2 regions of the Pseudoalteromonas sp. A22 genome follow, and region 1 is predicted to be linked to the other one. Evidence: predicted binding sites of a transcription regulator. Region 1 holds the regulator's gene; the other holds the start of a gene.

Region 1 (5,406 bases):
TTCACAAATAGTTCAGCAACGCATGACTAGTTTAAATGTAACTTATATTTACCAAGGCCAAGAAAACAAGTTAGTGGCATATGATGAACTGAAGACTAAGCTCAACCTTAGTGATGACGAAATTGCGTATATTGGTGATGATGGCCCAGATCTACCCGTAATGGAGCGAGTCGGTTTTGCCGTTGCCGTCAATGATGCACATCCTCTTGTTAAACATATCGCCCATTACACGACCTTGATGCCTGGTGGTTTTGGTGCCGTGAGAGAGTTGACTGATCTTCTAATGCTCAGCCAAAATCACTTATTGACTTCCAAAGGATCAAGTACATGACCGTATTACGTGTCATCTTACTCATTGTTTTCGCTTCTTTAATGGTATGGATGTGGTCGCCCATGTTTAATCCATCAGAGGCGGACTCAGCAAAAGAAGATGAACCGTTAGCTAAGCCCGATTATGTTGCAACCACGCTTCAGCAAACGACCTATAGTGAAAATGGCTTATTAAACTATCAGGTAACTGCTGATAAGATGGAGTTGTATCAAGATCTTGGCTTTAGTCACTTTGAAAAGCCTATTTTCACCTTATATAACGGTGAGCAGAATTGGCAAATAAGTGCATTAGAAGCAACACTGTACGAAAACAATACCTTGATATTAGAAGGCAATGTACTGGCAAAGAATTTAACGCCTAACGCCATGATCACCAATATCAATGCCGATAATGTAAGAGTTGAAATTAAGCAAAAATTGATGAAATCGGAACACCCTGTCGTTATCACCGGTCCTAGTCTTAGGATCACGGGTAAAGGGCTGCATGCGGATCTACAAAAGCAAGTGATCGAACTCATCAACCACACAAAGACAATTTATTATGACCAGTAAAATCATTAACAAACTAGTTTTCATCGGCTTGCTTGCAAGTTCTACTTTAGCAAATGCTGCAGAACAAAATGAAGTCATTATTGATGCTGGCCGTCAGCAAGCTCAACTGCAAAGCAACATCGGTATTTTTGAACAGAATGTTGTTATTATTCATGGCAACAGAAAAATAAATGCCGATCGCCTAGAAGTCCACCGCCGCGCGGAGCTTGGTACTAACAAGCAACTGCTTGTTGCAACTGGCAGCCCAGCTATTTTCAGCGAACGTCAACCTGATGGTAATTTGCTAGAAGCCAAAGCAAACGAAATTCGTTACGACGTTGCGAAAGGCACCTTAGTCATTTCTGGCGATGCGGAAATCAATCAAACTGGGCAAAAAATCAATGCGCAAGTCATCACCTATGACATTGAAAAGCAATTGATCAGTGCTGAGCGCTCAGACCAAGAAGATTCTCGGGTAAGAACCATCCTTGTTCCTGTTGATGACAAAAAAAACGCAAAAGATAAAAAAGCGCAGGAAGAAGGTAACAATTAATGAGCGAGCTCAAAGCAACTGGTCTAGCAAAGAGTTATAAAGGTCGTGAAGTCGTCAAAAATGTTGGCTTAAGTGTTAAGGCTGGCAGCATTGTAGGCTTATTAGGACCAAATGGTGCAGGTAAAACCACTACGTTCTACATGATTGTAGGGTTAGTACCAAGCGACAAAGGTTTTATTCAGATTGATGATGAAGATATCACTTTGCTACCGATGCACAGCCGCGCGCGACTTGGTATTGGCTATCTACCGCAAGAGTCTTCAATCTTTAGAAAACTCACGGTCTATCAAAATTTGATGGCGATTTTAGAAACTCGAAAAGACTTATCTAAAGTTGAGAGAGAAGCTGAACTCAATGAGTTACTGGATGAGTTTAATATTCAACACATCCGTGACTCACAGGGCATGGCATTATCGGGAGGCGAAAGAAGACGCGTAGAGATTGCTCGCGCTTTAGCCGCTAATCCTAAGTTTATCCTGTTAGATGAACCTTTTGCTGGTGTTGATCCTATTTCGGTGTTAGATATAAAGACAATCATAGAGCACCTAAAAAACCGCGGTATCGGTGTGCTAATCACCGATCATAACGTTAGAGAAACACTGGACGTATGTGAAAAAGCCTACATCGTTTCACATGGTGAGTTAATCGCTGCAGGCACGCCAGAACATGTTTTGGCAGATCAAACCGTAAGAGATGTCTACCTAGGCGAACAATTCAAGCTATAGTTAAGACGTAGTATTAATAACTGTTAAAAAGGATTGTTAGAGATACATGAGGCAATCATTACAGCTGCGCATGGGGCAGCAACTTACAATGACTCCACAACTGCAACAAGCCATTCGCTTGCTGCAGCTTAGTACATTGGATCTGCAACAAGAAATACAAGAAGCATTAGACAGCAATCCATTGTTGGAAGTGGAAGAAGGTGATAATACTGACGGCGAAAACGCTGACCAACACAGCCAAGAAAAAAGTAGTGCTGACGACAATCAAGATTCAAGCGATGAAGCGCAGGTTAGTGACTATGAAATAGACTCAGATACCGCCATGAGCAAAGACACTGTCAGTGATGACCTTGCCATGGATGTCACTTGGGATGAATATATGAGCGCAGCACCCGCTGCAAGTTCAGGCCCACTTCCTGATGACGATAATGTTTATCAAGGGGAAACCTCTGAATCTCTCCACGACTATCTCATGTGGCAACTTGAGCTGACACCATTTAGTCCAACAGATAGAGCGATTGCGATTGCGATTATTGAAGCGGTCGACCTGTCAGGCATTTTAACACTGTCTTGCGAAGACATTTTAGAAAGCATTAATGACGAGAGTAGCGAAGAGCCTATTGAGCTGGATGAAGTCGAAGCCGTGCTCAAACGTATTCAACTTTTCGATCCTGTCGGTATCGCAGCGCGTAGTTTACAAGAATGCTTGTGTATTCAGCTAAATCAGTTCGCTCCGGATACGCCATGGATTGCCGAAACAAAAATGATTCTGACAGAGCATATCGACTTGCTTGCCAGCCGTGACTATCGAACTTTGGCAAAGAAAACGCGCCTTAAAGAAGCCGATCTCAAAGAGGTCATGACGTTAATTCATAGCCTTAACCCAAAACCAGCGGCAAGCATTATTCATGAAGAGCCTGAATATGTGATCCCTGACGTATCGGTGAAAAAAGTAAAAGGTCGTTGGGTCGTAGAGCTAAATCCTGATGCTATGCCTAAAATAAGAGTAAACGACCATTACGCTGCGATGTCTAGAACAGCGAAATCCAGTACGGATAGTCAGTTTATTCGCTCACATTTACAAGAAGCAAAGTGGTTTATTAAAAGCTTAGAAAGCCGAAATGATACATTATTAAAAGTTACCAATTGCATTGTGCAACAACAACAGGCATTCTTTGAACATGGCCCCGAAGCAATGCGCCCTATGGTGCTAAATGATGTTGCTGAAATGGTTGAGATGCATGAGTCCACAATTTCCCGTGTGACAACACAAAAATACATGCATACACCTCGGGGAATATTTGAGCTGAAGTATTTCTTCTCTAGCCATGTAAGTACAGAAAATGGAGGTGAGTGCTCCTCTACAGCAATTAGAGCACTTATCAAAAAGCTGATAGCTGCAGAAAATACCGCTAAGCCATTGAGTGACAGCAAAATTGCAGATATTTTAGCTGAGCAAGGAATTAAGGTAGCGAGACGCACGATTGCAAAATATCGTGAATCCCTAGCCATTCCACCGTCAAATCAGCGTAAAAGCTTGATATAAGACGTAAAACCCAAGAAGGAAAAATGCTTATGCAACTAAATCTAACTGGTCGCCATGTAGAAATTACTGACTCATTAAGAGACTATGTCACCAACAAGTTTGCGAAGCTAGAAAGGCACTTTGATCATATCAATAACGTGCATGTGATCCTTGATGTCGAGAAACTAGTACAAAAAGCAGAAGCAACATTACACGTAAACGGCGGCGAGCTATTTGCATCAACAGAGCATCAAGATATGTATGCCGCAATTGATGGCCTTATCGACAAGCTAGATCGTCAAGTTATTAAACACAAAGAGAAGCTCACTCGACACTAAGATGAAATTAAGTGAATTAGTGAACAAGGACTGCAGTAAAGCTGCGGTCCTTTTTAATAGCAAAAAACGTATTTTAGAATACATCAGCGAACTGGCTCATAGCCAAATTCCAAATACCAGTCAGCATGCTATCTTGGACGCTTTAATGGCGCGAGAGAAATTAGGCAGCACAGGGATCGGTAAAGGCATTGCCATTCCCCATGGTCGACTTGAAGGTTTGGATAAAATCCTTGCAATGGTGCTTGTCAGCGAGCAAGGGATCCAGTTTGAAGCCATAGATAAGCAGCCTGTCGATATTTTTGTCGCGTTCATCGTACCCGAAGGTGATAATCAACAGCACCTGAAGACCTTAGCGGCGATTGCTGATACACTCAAAGACAAGTCTTTTTGCAAAATGCTTAGACAAGCAAAAAGTGACGATGAGTTATATGCAGTGATCCAAGGTGAACTTGATGAGTGATGAAGAAAAAGGACTCGAGCTTATCATTATCAGTGGCCGCTCAGGCTCTGGTAAATCTGTAGCGCTTCGAGTATTGGAAGACTTAGGCTACTATTGTGTAGATAACATTCCGGTCAATTTGCTGCCGTCTTTAGTCCGCAGCGTTTCGGACAATTATAATAAAATAGCAGTCAGTATTGATGTCAGAAACTTACCTAAAGAACAGGACGAGTTTAATGACATTCTTGAATACTTACCAGGCTTTGCCAAACCTACCCTGTTTTATTTAGACAGTGACGATCAAACCCTGATAAAACGCTTCTCAGAAACACGCCGTTTGCACCCTCTTTCACTGCATAATCTTCCACTAGATGTTGCAATAAAGAAAGAACGGGAATTGTTAGACGTATTGATCACTCGCGCCGATTTTCTCATTGATACTACAGGCCTGAGCGTTCATCAACTTGCAGAAGATATCCGCGAAAAAATCTTAGGTAAAAAAGACAAACAACTCATTATTACCTTTGAATCTTTCGGCTTTAAACACGGTATCCCAAAACAAGCGGATTACGTTTTTGATGCGCGCTTTTTGCCCAACCCACATTGGGAGCCTGAGCTTAAGCCGCTAACTGGCCTAGATCAGCCAGTCAAAGACTATTTGTCGAGTCACAGCATCGTGCAAAAGTTTACTTGGCAGATCCAAACCTTTGTACAAACTTGGTTACCACACTTAGAGCGTAACAATCGCAGTTATCTAACGATTGCAATAGGATGTACAGGTGGGCAACATCGCTCGGTATATTTAGCGCAAACCATTGGTGAGCGTTTTGCTAAAACCCATCCCAACGTCAAAATTCGCCACCGTGAGCAAGAGGGTTAAATGTTAGAAGATACGTTTTTAATCCAGAACAAGCTTGGTCTGCACGCTAGAGCAGCGACGGTTCTTGCACAATTAGCAACCCAAT
Region 2 (5,406 bases), 1.8 Mb from region 1:
CTGAGACAAGATTTCAGCGGATTGCTCAGGCTCGAGATAAGACAATACAATCGTTTGGATCTGCGGGTGTTCGTTGCGGATAATATTGGCAACTTGCTTCGAGTCCATCCACTTCAATGAATCCAACCCTTTTGCACCAGAGCCCATAACGATTTGGTCAATAAGACTTGCCGCTTTGTCTTCACCAAGTGCTGCGGTTAGCGCCTTCTTAATGAAATCTTCCGATTGGAAACCAATTGTACTAAAACTTTGAATTTGTTCGATAAACAAATTGTGCACAGCTGCTATTTTAGCCTGAGATAGGTCATCCATGGAGGCCATTGCCATACCGACCTTTTGCACTTGCTTTGGCTCTAAGTGTTTCAAAATCTGAGCCGCATCTTCTTCAGTCAAACTAAGCAGTAAGATGGCAGCCTTGTCGACGCCATCTAGCTTGTCAACGTCAAAGGCTGCGGGCAATTGTTTTTGTTCTTGATCAGTCATCTTCTGTCAACCACGCTTTCACAACTTGTGATGAGAGTTCTGGTTCGTTAGCAACTAAGGCACGTACTGCTTTGAGTAAGTCCTCGTCGCCATGTAAGTCTGGCAATTGTAATCTACCGTCAGAAGAGAAGCCAACCGCAGACTCATCGAATTCGTTATTTAGCATATCGAGTGTACTGTCACCTAAATCAACACCACTGGTCAACGCATCTTCATCAAAATCTTCAAGCGTATCATCTGGGTAAATTAGACGCTTAAGCATAGGTCTTACTACCGCTAAGATTAGCACAATGATCACTAAGGTACCTGCTGCAAGACGAATTGTCTTTTGGAACCAATCTTGCTCCCAAAGTGGTATCTCCTGCATTTCAGTGAGATCTTCACGTACGAATGGCACAGTAACTACCTCTAACGCATCACCTCGCTGCATATCAAAGCCCACACCACCTTGTAGCAAACGACGGATGTTATTTAACTCTTCTTGCGTACGCGGCGTCATTGCCATGTTACCTTCAGCATCAGGTTTTGCGAGGTAGTCAACGGCCACACTCACACTGATCCGGCGAATAACCCCTGTTTGCTGACGTTTATGGCTAATAGTGGTATCTAACTCATAGTTACGGGTTGCTTCTTTTTGATTGCTGCTTGGTGTTGCACTTTGACCATTGCCGCCTTGCCCTGCAACCTCTGGGATATTTGAGTTCACTGGAGGCTGATTAGTCAGTGCTCCCGGAATACCTACAGCTAAACCACCAATATTATTTTCTTCATAGGTTGTTTCGCTACGAACCGCAGGTAAATCTGGGTTATAACGTTTTTGTGTTTCTTCAACTGCACTAAAGTCCATCGTTAAGTCAACCTGAGCGGTAAAGTTACCAAGACCTACAGTTGGGATCAGGATGCTATCAATTTTTTCTAGATATTCTTGTTCACGCTTACGCTCAATTTCATACTCTTTTCTCGAGCGTGCAGCTAAAGAGTCTTGAGAACCGGAGTTGAGTAGGCGGCCGTTTTGATCGGTGACGGTCACGCGTGAAGGCTCTAGACCTTGTACCGCTGATGCCACGATGTCTACGATTGAATCAACTTCTTCGCCGCCAAGCGTTTTGCCACGTTTAAGGGTAATAACTACGGTTGCTGAGGGCTTTTTCTCGCGACGTGCAAAGACGTTTTCTTTTGGTATTGCAAGCAACACTTTTGCACGATTTACGTCTTGTAACTCTTCAATTGTTCTTGCAAGTTGTTGCTCACGGCTATGCTTTAAGCGCTCTCTTTCAAGACGTTGGCTAACACCAAAACCCATATCTTGCATCAGAATATCAGTGCCAGAACTCGGAGATTGGGTAAAACCGTCACGCGCCATGCGTAGTTTTATGTCTTGATAGTCCGACTCAGCGACTAAAATGGTATTACCATCTAATTGGTATTCAATTTTCTGTTGATCTAAAAAGTCTAACGTTTCGACGAGTTCTTCTGTTGGGTATTTACCAAGTGGGCGCATATCTGGTTGGCGCGCCCAAATGATAATAAAGATTGCGATTGCTAAACAAATAGCGAGGGCAATAACCAGAGTAACCTGGCGCAACATATCAACACCGCTTAGCGCACTGAAGTAGCCTGATTTTTGCTCTTGTTGCTCATCCGATCCGCTGTCATTATTCAGCGCTGCATCGGAAAGCGTAAGATCTGTTGATTGATTAGTAGCCACGATTACTCTCCACAGTCACTCAATTAAACTGGCATGCTCATGATTTCTTTATAGGCCTCAACAAGTTTATTACGAACTTGCACTGTTGCCTCAAAAGCGACCGACGATTTTTGTTTCGCTATCATGGCTTCTGCAAGAGAAACGCTTCTGTCACCCATTTCAACAGCGGTGACTTTTTGTTTCGCTTCTTGTTGTAAGCCATGAACCGTATTAAGTGCGTCTGAGAGTAAATCGCCAAACTGAGCCGATGAAGATGCCGCAGTCTTAACCGGCTGCACTGATGGCTGTGTGTTTCTCGTCGCTTCTGCAGCCATTGCCTGCATTTCTTGAAATAGCGCTGATGATTGTACTTTCATGATGCTTTACTCAAAATAACTCTTACTTACCTGTAATAAAGCAGAAAACGTGCCAACTTAAAATCTTTTATTTTCAACACCTTATGGGATTTTAATCATGTCGAAAAATTGGCAGTACATAGAAGTGAAAACTAGGCGCCTAAGATCTGCTGATCTTTATAGGCACCTGATTAAATTTGAATTAACAGATAAAGCTTAGCCTGAGGTTTGGATAAGCAACGAACTAACTCATTGTTTTTTAAGCTCAGCTAACTTAGGTTAAGCGGGTAGCGCAATCCCTAAATCTCGCATTTTTGCCAGCTTGTAGCGAAGTGTGCGAGGACTCATACCTAATACCTCCGCCACCTCTTTGCGTTTACCGTTAAACTTTGCCAGCGTATCTAAAATAATTTGGTGTTCTTTATCCTGTAGCTCATCTTTATAGCTAATGATTTCATCCTCACCTTGTGAGCGCTCCATTAAAGCTGATGCATCATTATTTACAAGTGGTGCAGATTCAATCAAAGCCATCGGCGAGAAATTTTCGATAAAAATATCATCTTCTTGAATTTCATTACCTTGGAACAAAATCAGGGCACGTTGAATAACGTTATCTAGCTCTCTTACGTTTCCAGGCCAACTATGCGAACTGAGCTTGTGCTTTGCACCGCTGCTTAATATAGGTGTTGGCTTGCCTGCTTTTTGCGTATGTCTTACCAACAAATGCTCGGCTAACACTGCGATATCACCCGCTCTGTCCTTCAGTGGCAACCACTCTAGTGGGAAAACATTGAGGCGATAATATAAATCTTCTCTAAATACCCCATCCTCCACCGCTTCTTTTAAATCGCGGTTACTGGTTGCCAACACTCTGACGTCCAGTGAAATGGTTTTTCTACTGCCTAAACGCTCTACTTCCCGCTCTTGTAATACGCGAAGTAATTTTGCTTGTAATCCCAAATCCATCTCTGTGATCTCATCAAGCAAAATCGTTCCCTTTTGTGCTTGCTCAAATTTTCCAGGACACGCTTGAATGGCACCTGTAAACGCCCCCTTTTCGTAACCAAATAGAGTCGCTTCGAGCATATTTTCTGGGATTGCAGCGCAGTTAATTGCGATAAAAGGCTCGTCTGCTCTGTCGGATTTATCGTGAATATAGCGAGCCAACACTTCTTTACCCGAACCGCTTGGTCCAAGTACCATCACGCTGGCATCCGACTTAGCTACTTTTGCAGCCAGTTCAAGTAGTTTAATACTCTTGGGATCGGCAACAATGGGGCCATCTGTCTCTTTTTCCTTCTCAGGTAGATAACGTCCAACCATATTAAGCAATACTTCAGGCGCAAATGGCTTAGCCATATAGTCGATGGCACCCAATCTCATCGCCTCAACCGCATCATCAATGGTCGCGTATGCTGTCATCATCAATACCGGTAATTCGGGATAGTTGAGTTTAATGGTCTTTAACAAGTCAAGCCCACTCATGGCACCCATTTGCACATCACTCACCACCAAAGAAAAGGTTTCCTGCTTTAGCAATAAAACGGCTTGTTCCGCACAACTTGCTTCTACGCACTCGATATTTGAAAGCTGCAATGTATCGATAAGTGCTTCTCTTAAACCAGCATCATCTTCAACAACTAAAACTCTGTTACTCATAGTTCCTCCGCCTCAATTAGTGGTAGTACCAAGCTAAAACGTGCGCCCTTACCTTCAACATTGTCTGCCTGCGCAAACCCTTTGTGCGCGTTAGCGACCGAATTAACCACCGCAAGTCCTAGCCCAGTCCCCTGCGACTTAGTTGTAAAAAATGGTTCAAACAACTTGTCTACTAAGGTTTCATCAATACCAGGACCATTATCAACAACTGAGATACGTACATACTCGCCACACGGCTCGCGCTCTGCATTAAGTTCAATGTGTGCCGCACTGCCAATTATTTGAATACTGTTGTGGATCAGGTTTTGGATCGCACTTGCAAGCGCAGTACGATTACCTAATATTTCGATATCTGGCTCGGGTAAAAATGCTTCCAATTTTGCTTGGTTAAGCTCAACCATAGCGTCAGCACCCGCTTTGACTTCACTTAATAATTGTTGCATTGACACTCGCTCAACCACTTGTTGTTCACCGCTTTTAGCAAACAACAGCATGTCATTAACTTGGCTTTCTAAGTCTTTTAACCGAGACATCAACTTATCGTGAAACTTTTCTCGAGAAGCCGAAGGAAGATTAGCTGCACCTAGGTTTGCACCATATAACATCGCAGCCGATAACGGCGTACGCACTTGATGCGCCAATGAAGCAACCATTTTTCCTAACGCACTTAACCTTTGCATATGCGCAACACGGCTTTGAAGCCGGCGCGTCTCGGTGAGATCTGTCATCAAAATGAGTTGCCCAGGTTCTGGTGTTAGCGCGGTAATATCTAACTTAATTCTTCTGCCATCTTTAAGAGAGACTTCATGACCATCGTCCTGCTGTGGTCGAAATGAACGCTGAATAACGCTAAACCACTTTTCACCTTCGAGTGGTTCACCCAACATATCCATCGCAATTTGATTCGCCTTGGCAATCATACCTTGACCATCAAGTACCACGACACCCGCAGGCATAGTATCAACAAGATGGCTTAACCAACTCGCCTGCTGCCTAAGGTCGCTTAGCTCACCGACGTAGGCTTCTTGCAGCAAACAGGGGTTGTAGCGATTCGTCGTTGGTACAAATTGTGGATTAATAACATGTGCTAATGCCATTTTTCCGCTCTCTTAAAAATAAACTCAATGGATAAAAGCAAAAAACGATCCAACTTTATATTTCATTTAAAACATAGAGTTATATAACACTTAACAATATCAATTTATTGACACTGTTTTTATA

Evidence for each region. The regulator sigma-54, encoded in region 1, starts transcription at its own class of promoters, with help from an activator protein. The targets are predictions, from matches to a motif close to GTTGGCACGNNNNTNGNNT.
Region 2: the regulator sigma-54 is predicted to act here: its motif matches at 2,586-2,604, upstream of fliE (flagellar hook-basal body complex protein FliE).

What each region holds. Positions count from the first base shown of each region.
Region 1 is NZ_CP047238.1:3,662,329-3,667,734, forward strand. Features, by position in the region: gene kdsC (3-deoxy-manno-octulosonate-8-phosphatase KdsC) at 1-331, shown strand, start outside; gene lptC (LPS export ABC transporter periplasmic protein LptC) at 328-882, shown strand; gene lptA (lipopolysaccharide transport periplasmic protein LptA) at 872-1,414, shown strand; gene lptB (LPS export ABC transporter ATP-binding protein) at 1,414-2,139, shown strand; gene GSF04_RS21440 (RNA polymerase factor sigma-54) at 2,186-3,685, shown strand; gene hpf (ribosome hibernation promoting factor) at 3,715-4,002, shown strand; gene ptsN (PTS IIA-like nitrogen regulatory protein PtsN) at 4,004-4,462, shown strand; gene rapZ (RNase adapter RapZ) at 4,455-5,321, shown strand; gene GSF04_RS21460 (HPr family phosphocarrier protein) at 5,322-5,406, shown strand, end outside.
Region 2 is NZ_CP047238.1:1,396,609-1,402,014, reverse strand. Features, by position in the region: gene fliG (flagellar motor switch protein FliG) at 1-483, opposite strand, end outside; gene fliF (flagellar basal-body MS-ring/collar protein FliF) at 476-2,194, opposite strand; gene fliE (flagellar hook-basal body complex protein FliE) at 2,215-2,547, opposite strand; gene GSF04_RS11075 (sigma-54 dependent transcriptional regulator) at 2,806-4,185, opposite strand; gene GSF04_RS11070 (ATP-binding protein) at 4,182-5,282, opposite strand.